3 regions of the Streptomyces sp. Ag82_O1-12 genome follow, and region 3 is predicted to be linked to each of the others. Evidence: riboswitches for the same ligand, from Rfam matches in the RefSeq annotation. Region 3 holds a riboswitch; each other region holds the start of a gene.

Region 1 (3,830 bases), 180 kb from region 3:
ACGCAGCCCGAAGTGCGCGGCGACGGGCCGCTCACCGGCGTACAGCACGGACAGCGTGCCGCTGCACTCCGGCGCCCGGGTCCGGGCCAGCTGCCCGACGAGCCGGTTGATCCACTCCTGGGCGAACCGGTCCCGGCGGCCGGTCCTGCGGTACTGCGCGGACTTCCACTCCATGAGCGTGCGCAGCGCGGCCGGATCGCGTTCGTCGAACACGAAGCGCAGCTCGCCGGCCTGCCGGCCCAGCCTGCGCTCCTTGGCCAGCGTGGTCTTCAGGAACTTCGGCGACTGCGCGCGCAACACCGACTCGTACGTCTCGTAGCCCTTCTCCACGTCGATGACGTAGGTGGCGTACTCCTCGGCCGCGTACCGGACGAACAGCCGCTGCTCGGCCTCCAGATTGTCGAAGGCGAAGCTCGACAGCGAGCATGCCTTCAGCAGTTCGCCCGTCTCCAGGTCGAGGCCGGGCCGCAGGATCGCGCCCTGCGCGTCGGAGACACCGAGCCCGATCGCCCGGCCCTGGCCCAACGGGCCCCGCTCGTAGGGCAGGAAGCCGACCGGCTCCGGCCCCTCGTACACCACGGCGATGCGGGCCCCGGGCCTGACCCGGCCGACCGCCTCTGTGAACTCCGGCTCCATGAAAGGGTTGCGCGGTGCCTCCGAGGCGGCGCGCAGCGCACGCCAGCGCTCCCTCTCCCCTTCGCCGAGCTCCCCGTGCCCAGCCACGCGAATGCGCCCACTGCTCAACCTGACCCCCCGATCAAGTCCCCCCTGGACACTTGGAAGGTACCGCTCTATGCGGCCCCAGGGGTAGGTAGCGGAGCATGTTGTTGCCAACTGGTACAGAGGCCTTCAACCGGGCAATCGGCGTCCACCGAGCGATGAAACGAAGGGCCGCACTGTCCGTATTCTCTGATCATGGCCGCACCCCTCGCATATTCACTCATCGCCACCGACCTGGACGGGACGCTGCTGCGCGGCGACGACACCCTCTCCGACCGGTCCCTCGCCGCGCTCGCGCGGGTGGCGGACGCCGGTGCCCAGCACCTCGTGGTGACGGGCCGGCCGGCGCCGAGAGTGCGGCCGCTCCTGGACGACCTCGGGTGCACCGGGCTCGCGGTGTGCGGGCAGGGCGCTCAGGTGTACGACGCCGGCGCGGACCGGCTGCTGTGGTCCATCACCCTGGACCGGGAGCTGGCCGAGGCCGCCCTCGGCAAGATCGAGGCCGAGGTGGGGCAGGTGTACGCGGCGGTCGACCAGGACGGGGTCGACGGGCTCACGCTGATCGAGCCGGGGTATCTGATGCCGCACCCGACCCTGCCCGCCGTGCGCGTCGACCGGCGCGAGGAGCTGTGGGGCGAGCCCATCAGCAAGGTGCTGCTGCGCCATCCCCATCTGTCGGACGACGAGTTGGCGGCGACGGCCCGCTCGGTGGTCGGCTCGCTGGCGACGGTGACGATGTCGGGGCCCGGCACGGTCGAGCTCCAGCCGTGCGGGATCACCAAGGCCACGGGTCTCGCGCTGGCCGCCGAGCATCTGGGGCTGCGGCCGGCGGACACCATCGCCTTTGGTGACATGCCCAACGACATCCCGATGTTCGACTGGGCCGGCCACGGCGTCGCGATGGCGAACGCCCATCCCGAACTCAAGGCCGTGGCCGACGAGGTCACCCTGTCGAACGAGGACGACGGCATCGCCGTCGTCCTCGAGCGACTGCTGGGCGGTACGGCTCAGTACGGGCCGTTGACGTTGTCGATCGAGCCGTAGCGGTCGGCCGCGTAGTTGCAGGCCGCCGTGATGTTGGCGACCGGGTCGTACGGGTCGAAGGAGGTGCCGTCCACGTGGTAGGCGGCGAACGTCGGGTCGATCACCTGGAGCAGGCCCTTGGACGGGGTGCCCGCGACGGCGTTGGAGTCCCAGTTGTTGATGGCCTGGGGGTTGCCGGACGACTCGCGCATGATGTTGCGGTAGATGCCGTCGTAGGAGCCCGGGATCCCCTTCTGCGCCATGATGTCCAGCGACTCGCGGATCCACCCGTCGAGGTTGTCCGCGTAGGTCTTCGCGGACGCCTGGGTGGCCTGGGCGACGCCGCCGGCGGGCTTGGCGGCCGGCTTGGCGGGGGCGGACGACGGGGTCGCCGTCTTCTTCGCCGCGTCCGTCTTGGTGGTCTTCACCGTCAGCTTCAGACCCGGGTGGATCAGCTTCGGGTTGTCGCCGACGGTGGCGCGGTTGTCCTTGTAGAGCTGCTTCCAGCCGCCCGAGACGTCGTACTTGTCCGCGATACGGGCGAGCGAGTCGCCCTTGACCACGGTGTACGTGAGGGACTTGGCGGGCTGGGCCGCCCGCGGCACGGACTGTGCGGCGGCGGGTGCGCTCTGGGGCTCGGCGGCACTCGCGTGGGTGGCGCCGAGAAGCGGAAGGGTGAGTGCTGCTCCGCCGGTACCGGCGGCGATGATGCCTCGGGTCAGCGGGTTGGTTCTGGGGCGACGGTGCTTGCCTCGTGCGGCCATGGCGATGTTCCTCTCCGGCGCCTGCGAGGTGAGCTGTCGGGTTCGGGCCGGGAGGTGCCCGGCCGCGTACGGCGCTGTGTGCCGTGCGCGGCTTCACCCCGAGCCGTGCCGCTGTGCGGACCGGCGACTTACCTGGGTCCCCCGCTCCTGCCCTGCGTGAGTGAGTCGGTTCCGTGGGAAGTCCGGGCGGCGGCAGGATTAGGCGTCCGCCGGACAGGGCCGGAACGTATGCGAGAGCACATGTCGGGAACAAGCACCTCAGTCACATATCGCGCGGTTGACCTTGGTCGGGGGTGTTTGGGCCGCTTGATCCTTTGCGGGAGCCAAGGCTCAACTGGCTTTCGGGGGAAGGCGTTAGGGGCAGCTGTCGCGGGGAGGGGGAAAAGCGGAAGGAGTGATTCAACTCACTGATCACGAGTCCGTAGGGCAATTTCCGCCAAGGGGAATTCACCGACTCATCACGGCAAATCGTGCATAACTCGCTACCCCTGGGTAAGTCGATAAATATCTGTTCTTATAGGTTGATCGAAAACATAACGGTCGTGATCGGATACCACCCGGCCTGTAGTCATGGGTGCTGGCGGTGATCGAAACGTGACCGGATACGCTGACTCGAGTGAGGGCAGCGACCTATCGACAATCCGCGTAACCACCGGCAGACACAGCAGACAGGAGACCCCTCGTGACCGACGTCGGGCCGTTCGGGCTGAGCGTGCGGGACCAGGCTCTGGAAGCCGATGTCCAGGCCGGACTGGCGGCTGTCGAGGAAGGCTTGCTCGAGGCCACCAAGAGTGAGGTGCCCTTCATCACGGAGGCCGCCCAGCATCTGGTCCGGGCCGGCGGCAAGCGGTTCCGCCCGCTGCTCGTGATGCTCGCCGCCCAGTTCGGGGACCGCCACGCGCCCGGCATCGTGCCGTCGGCCGTCGTCGTGGAGCTGACCCACCTCGCCACGCTCTACCACGACGACGTCATGGACGAGGCCGCCGTGCGCCGCGGCGTCGCGAGCGCGAACACCCGCTGGGGCAACTCCGTCGCGGTCCTCACCGGCGACTTCCTCTTCGCCCGCGCCTCGCACATCCTGGCCGACCTCGGCCCGGAGGCCGTGCGGGTGCAGGCCGAGGCGTTCGAGCGGCTGGTGACCGGCCAGATCCTGGAGACGGCCGGACCGCAGGACGGCCGCGACCCCGTCGAGCACTACCTGGACGTGCTGGGCGGCAAGACCGGCTCGCTCGTCGCGGTGTCGTGCCGGTTCGGCGCGATGATGTCCGGCGCCGACGAGACGGTCGTGGACGTCCTGACCCAGTACGGCGAGCGGCTCGGCGT
Region 2 (3,830 bases), 1.7 Mb from region 3:
CAGGTCGTCGCCGACGAGCTGGACCTTGTCACCGAGCTTGGCGGTGATGGTCTTCCAGCCCTCCCAGTCGTCCTCGAACAGCGGGTCCTCGATGGAGACGAGCGGGTACGCGTCGACGAGCTCCGCGTAGTACTCGGTCATCTCGGCCGCCGAGCGCTGCTTGCCCTCGAAGGTGTAGACGCCGTCCTTGTAGAACTCGGAGGCGGCCACGTCGAGCGCCAGGGCGATCTGCTCGCCGGGGGTGTAGCCGGCCTCGTTGATCGCCTCGAGGATGAGGTCGAGGGCCTCGCGGTTGGAGCCGAGGTTCGGGGCGAAGCCACCCTCGTCGCCGAGACCTGTGGCCAGGCCCTTGCTCTTCAGGACCTTCTTCAGCGTGTGGTAGACCTCGGCACCCCAGCGCAGGGCCTCGGAGAAGGACTCCGCGCCGATCGGGGCGATCATGAACTCCTGGATGTCCACGTTGGAGTCGGCGTGCGAGCCGCCGTTCAGGATGTTCATCATCGGCACCGGCAGCAGGTGCGCGTTGGGGCCGCCCAGGTAGCGGAACAGCGGCAGGTCGCTGGCCTCGGAGGCGGCGTGGGCGACGGCGAGCGAGACGCCGAGGATGGCGTTGGCGCCGAGGGAGCCCTTGTTGTCGGTGGCGTCCAGGTCGAACATCGCCTGGTCGATCAGGCGCTGCTCGGTGGCGTCATAGCCGACCAGCTCCGGGCCGATCTGCTCGATGACCGCGAGGACGGCTTTCTCCACACCCTTGCCGAGGTAGCGGTTCGAGTCGCCGTCGCGGAGCTCGATGGCCTCGAAGGCGCCCGTGGAGGCGCCGGACGGGACGGCGGCACGACCGGTGCTGCCGTCGTCGAGGCCGACCTCGACCTCGACCGTGGGGTTGCCTCGGGAGTCCAGGATTTCCCGGGCTACGACGACGTCGATGGACGGCACGAGCATCTCCTTCTTATGTGACGCGGTGACGCGGGTCGCGTGGACCCGGCGAGGTGCGGGCCCGGTGGCTCGCGACATGAGCCTAACCGGCTCGGGACGATCGGCCACCGGGTCGCCCACCCCATGGACAGAACCGAGAGTAAATTGTTTCCGAACGGAACAAAGCCGGTTGCCGAAAAACCCCGCCCCGGTGCGTACGGGGGATGACGCACCGGGACGGGGAGCCTGTGGACCCTGGGCGGGTCCGGGCGGGCCGGAACCCTGGCGGGTCCGGTGAGCCGCTGCTTACTTCAGGTGCAGCTGCTGGCCCGTGTAGATGAGGTCGGCATCGTCGATGATGTCCTTGTTCAGCTGGTAGAGCTTCTCCCAGCCGCCCTTGACCTTCTTGTCCTCGGCGATCGAGCTGAGGGTGTCACCCTTGACGACCTTGTACTCGCCGTCGCCCTTCTTGACCTTCTTGCCGGTCGGGGTGGTGACGGTCTTCTTGGCCTCCGGGCGCTCGTCGGAGCGGGAGGCCGGCTGCTGGGTCTCACGGGACTCGGTGCTCTGCTGCTGGCTCTGCGAGGAGCTGCCCGAGTCGTTCGTGGAGCCGCCGCCGGTGTAACCGGCGCTCGACAGGCCCTTGCCGCAGACCGGCCAGGCGCCCTTGCCCTGACCCGCGAGAACCTTCTCGCCGATCTCGATCTGCTGCTCCTTGGTGGCCTGGTCGGCGGTGGCGGCGTACTTGGTGCCGCCGTAGCCGGCCCAGGTGGAGGCGGAGAACTGCAGACCGCCGTAGTAGCCGTTGCCGGTGTTGATGGACCAGTTGCCGCCGGCCTCGCACTGGGCGACGGCGTCCCACTCGGAGGAGGTGGCGGCGGAGGCGTTGCCGGCCGCCATCAGCGGGGCGGCGACGGCGGCACCGGTGACACCGGCGATGGCGATGGCCCGAGAGGCCTTGGACGGACGGCGGTGCGTGCCCTTGCCGGAAAACAGCATGGTGGATCCCCTCACCGACGCCTGCGAGGTGAGCTGTCGGGTTCGGGCCGGTTGAGTTGCCCGGCCGCGCCCCTCCCGGGACACGGCTTCACCCCAAGCCCTTCCGGCACAACTGTCCGGTCGGGCACCTACCTTGGGTCCCCCGCTCCTGCCTACGGCGCTTGACGCGACGACTGTTCCCGTACGGCCGCTGGCAGGATTCGGCGTTGCGGCAGCCGGGGCTCGCGGTGACGAGCGGTCACGACCGTAGACACGCGATCCACGGAATCTCAAAGACGATCAAGGCTTCTGAGATCTATCTCTCACGGGCCCCAAACAGGACATTCGCCGCGAAATATGACGCGAACTCGCGCGGTTTCGGGGCGACTTCCGCCCCCGTTTCCGCACTGCCCGAACGGCTACTTCTCGTCCCCTTCGCCCTCCACCGTGAGCTTCTGACCGGGCTGGATGAGGTTCGGGTCGGTACCGACGGCCTTCTCGTTGCCCACGTAGAGCGCGTGCCATCCGCCGCTGACGTCAAGGGAGTCGGCGATGGACCAGAGGCTGTCGCCGACTCCCACGATGTAATCGCCCTGGACGGCGTCACCGGAGCCCTCTTCGGAGCCCTCGTCACCGCCCGAGGCGTGACGGCCCGTGGACTCGTCCGCACGGCCGCTGTCGGACGGGAGGGATTCGTCGGCACTGGGGCCGCGATGGCGGCCGGAGCCGGTGTCGGTCAGCGCCGAGGATTCGTCACCCTGCCGCGCGTTGCCGGCCTCGCCGCTCTCCGGAGTGGCCGACGGAGAACCACCGGACCCCTGGTCCCGCGACGCGGAGTCAGCGGATTCAGACGACTTGTCCGACTTAGTCTTTTCATCCTCCGTGTCCGACGACGTGTCCGACGGCGTGTCGGACGACGACGGGGACGAGGAAGGGCTCGCGGAGGGCGACGACCCGAGCGAGTCGAGCAGGCCGGGCGAGTCCGTCGGGCCGGACGAGTCGGATGAACCGGACGCGCCGGAGTCCGAGTCCTTGCCCTGCTCGAGCCCGGAGAGCAGTCCGCAGGTGCGCCACGCGCCGACCCCCTGGTCGGCGAGGATTCTCTCGGCCACGGCTATCTGCTGGGAGCGGCTGGCCAGGTCGGCGCTCGCGGCGTAGTCGAGGCCGCCGTGGTTCTCCCAGTCCTCCTGGGACAACTGCAGGCCACCGTAGTAGCCGTTGCCGCTGTTCTGGCTCCACGCGCCGCCGGTTTCGCAGTCCGCGACCCGGTCCCAGGTCGTGCCGTCGGCCGCACTGGCGCCGGAGGCCCCGAGGAGCGGGATCGCGATGGCGGAGCCGGTCACTCCGGCCGCCACGAGGAGAGCCGGAGCCTGGCGGGGGCGACGGTGCCGACCGTTCCCGGAGAGCATACGGAGACCTTTCGCGAGACAGCAGTGACCGACGCGGCGTGATTCCCCGCCGCGTTGATGGGTGAACGTATCGGCAGTCGATCACTTGTCACAAGTTCATGCCGCGCAGATCACGTGAAGATCACAGGTCTGATGTTTCGTCACGTCCAGCCGGTGCTACCGGTGCGAACTCCACCGGCAGCGTGCGCAGCCCCCGCATGATGAGGCCGCCGCGCCACCGCAGCTCGGCCGGATCCGCGGCGAGCCGGAGGTCCGGGAGGCGGGTGAGCAGGGTGGCGAGCGCGGTGTGGCCCTCCAGACGGGCGAGCGGGGCGCCGAGACAGTAGTGGATGCCGTGGCCGTAGCCGAGGTGCTGGTTGTCGCGGCGGGAGAGGTCCAGCACGTCCGGATCGGCGAACCGCTCCGGATCCCGGTCCGCGGCGGCCAGGACCACGAGGACGGGGTCGCCGGCCTCGATGCGCTGCCCGCCGAGGGTGAGGGACTGCGTGGCGAAACGCCAGGTGGCGAGTTCGACCGGGCCGTCGTAGC
Region 3 (3,830 bases):
TTCTTGGGGCGGCGGGATTCGTTGCGCTCGATGACGGCGTTGGCGGCGCTGAGGATCGTCTGCGTGGAGCGGTAGTTCTGCTCGAGAAGGATCGTCGTGGCGTCCGGGTAGTCCTCCTCGAACTGGAGGATGTTGCGGATGGTCGCGCCGCGGAAGGCGTAGATCGACTGGTCGGCGTCACCCACCACGCACAGCTCGGCGGGCGGGACCTCCGCCTCGGGCGGGACGTCGACGGGGTGCTCAAAGGTGCCGACGAGCTCGCGGACGAGGGCGTACTGGGCGTGGTTGGTGTCCTGGTACTCGTCCACCAGCACATGGCGGAAGCGGCGGCGGTAGTGCTCGGCGACGTCCGGGAAGGCGCGCAGCAGGTTGACCGTCGTCATGATCAGGTCGTCGAAGTCGAGGGCGTTCGCCTCGCGCAGCCGCGACTGGTACATGGCGTAGGCCTGGGCGAGGGTCTTCTCGAAGCCGTCGGTGGCCTGGGCGGCGAAGTCCTCCTCGTCGATCAGCTCGTTCTTCAGGTTGCTGATCTTGGCGCTGAAGGACTTGGGCGGGAAGCGCTTGGGGTCGAGGTCCAGGTCGCGGCAGACCAGGGCCATCAGGCGCTTGGAGTCGGCGGCGTCGTAGATCGAGAAGGAGGAGGTGAAGCCGAGCTTCTTGCTCTCCCGGCGCAGGATGCGCACGCACGCGCTGTGGAAGGTCATGACCCACATGGCGTTGGCGCGCGGGCCGACGAGCTGCTCGACGCGTTCCTTCATCTCGCCGGCGGCCTTGTTGGTGAAGGTGATCGCGAGGATCTGGCCCGGGTGCACGTCCCGCTCGGCGAGCAGGTGGGCGATACGGTGCGTGAGCACCCGGGTCTTGCCGGAGCCGGCTCCGGCCACGATGAGCAGCGGGGAGCCGGAGTGGACGACGGCGGCGCGCTGGTTGTCGTTCAGCCCTTCCAGCAGCGCGGCGGAGTCGATCACCGGGCGGGGGGCGCCGTCGCGGTAGTAGGCGTCCCGGTCCGGGGGCGCGTCGAACTTCCCGCCGAACAGATCGTCCGGAATCGACTCCGGTACATGATCGTCCTCGGGTGGCGGCGGGGGCTCGTCGGCCGGGCCCCGCTGGGCCTGGAGGTTCGCCAGGAAGCTGTCGTCAAAGAGGCTGCTCATCGCTCTCCGAGTCTAGGGCGCCCCACTGACAGCCCGCCGCCGCCCTGAGAACATCGCCCCGCACCGGGGCCCCCGGCCGACCGCCCGGCGGCGCATTGTCGCCCTCCATGACCACATGATCACGCCCTGCTACACCCTCGCAATTATGGACGACTTGCAACCAATCCCCCTCGATCACTCACTCTCGGCAACGCTCATGCGTAAGGTCACGAAAATGTATCGGGCATATCACCCATCAACCTTCACAGGGGCCACACGAGTTGGCTACCGTGCGACCAGGCCGCATGACCCCCACCGGCGAACGTCGCCGGGCCGCGCGGCCTCCGCCGAGTCCGGCGCGCCGCAGCGGCAGCCGGAGCCGGGGACCCAACCGTGAACCTGGGGTGAATCGGCCCGACTCCCTGTACGGAGACGGCCGTAGGGCAAACCTTCCGAACCACCCGCCCGAACCCGACAGCTAACTCGGTAGGCGGAACGTGGAAGGAGTCGCCTCCCTTGGCGTCGCACCGCAAGTCGCGTCCTACGGGTACGCGCGTGGCAGGCATACGGACCCCCGCCCTCGCAACGGCGGCCCTCACCTCCGTGGCCCTGCTGTCCCAGTCGGCCAACGCCGCCCCCGAGGCCGACGACAAGCCCAGCCTCGAGGAAGTCGAGAAGAAGGTCGACGACCTGTACCGCCAGGCCGAGTCGGCGACCGACAAGTACAACGCGGCCAAGGAGAAGACCGCGAAGCAGCGCAAGCGCGCCGACACCCTCCTCGACGACGTCGCCGAGCGCACCCAGAAACTCAACGAGGCGCGCGAGGAGCTCGGTTCCTTCGCCTCCGCCCAGTACCGCACCGGCGCCGCCGCCCCGGACACCGCGACGTTCCTGCTCGCGGACACCCCGCAGGACTACTTCGACCAGACCCAGCTGATGGACCGGATGACCGGCCGCCAGAAGGTCGCGGTCGACGACTACGTCACGCAGCAGTCCGAGACGATGAAGAAGCGCCAGGAGGCCACCGAGAGCCTCGAGACGCTCACCGACTCGCAGGACGGCCTGAGGACGGCCAAGGCCACCGTCCAGCGCAAGCTCGCCGACGCGCGCGAGCTGATGTCGAAGCTGACCGCCGAGGAGAAGGCCCGGCTCGCGGCGATCGAGAAGGAGAAGCGGGCGGAGGCCGCCCGCAAGGCCGACGAGCTGGCCCGGCAGCAGGCCGCGCAGCAGAAGGCGCGGGAGGAGGCGGCTCAGCAGCAGGACAGCGGGTCCTCCTCGTCGGGGCCGGGCTCCGGCTCGTCCTCCTCGACGGCACCGGCCGACTCCTCGTACGCCACCAAGGCCGACAAGGCGCTCGCCTTCGCCCGGGCCCAGGTCGGCAAGCCGTACGTGTGGGGCGCGGTCGGACCCGGCTCCTACGACTGCTCCGGCCTCACCCAGGCCGCCTGGAAGGCCGCGGGCGTCACCCTGCCGCGTACGACCTACGACCAGGTGAACGCGGGCACCACGGTCCCGCTCTCCCAGGCCCGGCCCGGCGACCTGGTCTTCTTCTACGACGACGTCACCCACGTCGGGGTCTACATCGGCAACGGCATGATGATCCACGCTCCGAAGCCCGGCACGTACGTGCGCGAGGAGTCGATCTACTACGACGGCGAGTCCGCGATCCACAGCGTGGTGCGCCCGGCCTGAGAAGTCCCGCCACGATTTTGAGGGGCACACGCGCGTGCCCCTCTCGTAACCCGCGCGGCGCTCTCTAGCATCGGCGCTATGTCCGGTCCCTCCCCGTTTGCCACCTGGTGGGCGACGTATGCGCTGGCGACCGGCATCGTGTCGGTCGGTCTCGACTCGGCGGGGTACGACGTCCTCTCCCGCATCGCCCTCGGCCTGGCCTGCGCGGCCTGGCTGGTGGCGGCCGCGGGCCTCGCCCAGCGGTGGCACGGCGCGTGGCGGGCGGAGACGCCGGCCGCGCTCACCACGGTGGCGGCGACCGCCGTCCTGGGCACCGGCTTCTCCGCGGCCGGCCTGCAGTCCCTCGCCGAAGCCCTGCTGGCCCTCGCCATGCTGCTCTGGGCGGTGCTGCTCACCGCGGAGGCCCAGGGGCGGCGCGGAACGGTGTTCCTGCGCTGTGTGGCCACCGAAGGGCTCGCCGTGCTCGGCGCGACGCTCGCCGCGGCGGACTCGGCGGCCTGGCTCGCCCACGCGGCCCTGGTGCTGTTCTGGCTGGGGCTCGCCCTCTACTGCTTCGCCCTGTTCCGCTTCCAGCCCCGGCAGGTGGAGGAGGGGCGCGGGGACCACTGGCTCTCGGCCGGCGCCCTCGCCGTCTCCTCCATGGCCGGGGCGAAACTCCTCGGCGCCGACAGCTCGCGCCTGTACCTGTGGAACGAGGAGAACACCAGCGCCCTGCGCACGACGACCGTCACGCTGCTCGTGCTCGCGCTGATCGCCTGCGTCGCGCTGCTCCTCGCCGAGCTGTTCTGGCCCCGGCACCACTACGACGTGCGGCGCTGGGCGACCGTGTTCGCCGCGGTGGTGACGGCGGCGGCCACCCTGGCGGTCGCCGCCGCGCTCGACGTCGCCTGGCTCGACGCCGCCGGGGAGGTGCTGCTGTGGATCGCGGTGGCCGCCTGGCTGGGGTGCACCGCCTGGGCTCTCGCCTCCTCCCGGCCCGGCGCCCGGCGCTCCCGGGTCAGGTCC

The links. Region 3 has a riboswitch for cyclic di-AMP ahead of QOL88_RS24185 (C40 family peptidase). Riboswitches for the same ligand answer to the same signal wherever they lie in the genome.
Region 1: another riboswitch for cyclic di-AMP. It lies ahead of QOL88_RS23225 (transglycosylase SLT domain-containing protein); the one in region 3 lies ahead of QOL88_RS24185 (C40 family peptidase).
Region 2: another riboswitch for cyclic di-AMP. It lies ahead of QOL88_RS15930 (LysM peptidoglycan-binding domain-containing protein); the one in region 3 lies ahead of QOL88_RS24185 (C40 family peptidase).

What each region holds. Positions count from the first base shown of each region.
Region 1 covers NZ_FXUW01000001.1:5,047,107-5,050,936, forward strand. The annotation lists gene QOL88_RS23215 (GNAT family N-acetyltransferase) at 1-723, opposite strand, end outside; gene QOL88_RS23220 (HAD family hydrolase) at 916-1,764, shown strand; gene QOL88_RS23225 (transglycosylase SLT domain-containing protein) at 1,728-2,507, opposite strand; cyclic di-AMP (ydaO/yuaA leader) riboswitch at 2,511-2,688, opposite strand; gene QOL88_RS23230 (polyprenyl synthetase family protein) at 3,190-3,830, shown strand, end outside.
Region 2 covers NZ_FXUW01000001.1:3,500,904-3,504,733, forward strand. The annotation lists gene eno (phosphopyruvate hydratase) at 1-936, opposite strand, end outside; gene QOL88_RS15930 (LysM peptidoglycan-binding domain-containing protein) at 1,222-1,914, opposite strand; cyclic di-AMP (ydaO/yuaA leader) riboswitch at 1,918-2,084, opposite strand; gene QOL88_RS15935 (LysM peptidoglycan-binding domain-containing protein) at 2,313-3,302, opposite strand; gene QOL88_RS15940 (cytochrome P450 family protein) at 3,424-3,830, opposite strand, start outside.
Region 3 covers NZ_FXUW01000001.1:5,231,859-5,235,688, reverse strand. The annotation lists gene pcrA (DNA helicase PcrA) at 1-1,154, opposite strand, end outside; cyclic di-AMP (ydaO/yuaA leader) riboswitch at 1,483-1,641, shown strand; gene QOL88_RS24185 (C40 family peptidase) at 1,650-2,825, shown strand; gene QOL88_RS24180 (SLAC1 family transporter) at 2,904-3,830, shown strand, end outside; gene QOL88_RS24175 (hypothetical protein) at 3,823-3,830, opposite strand, start outside.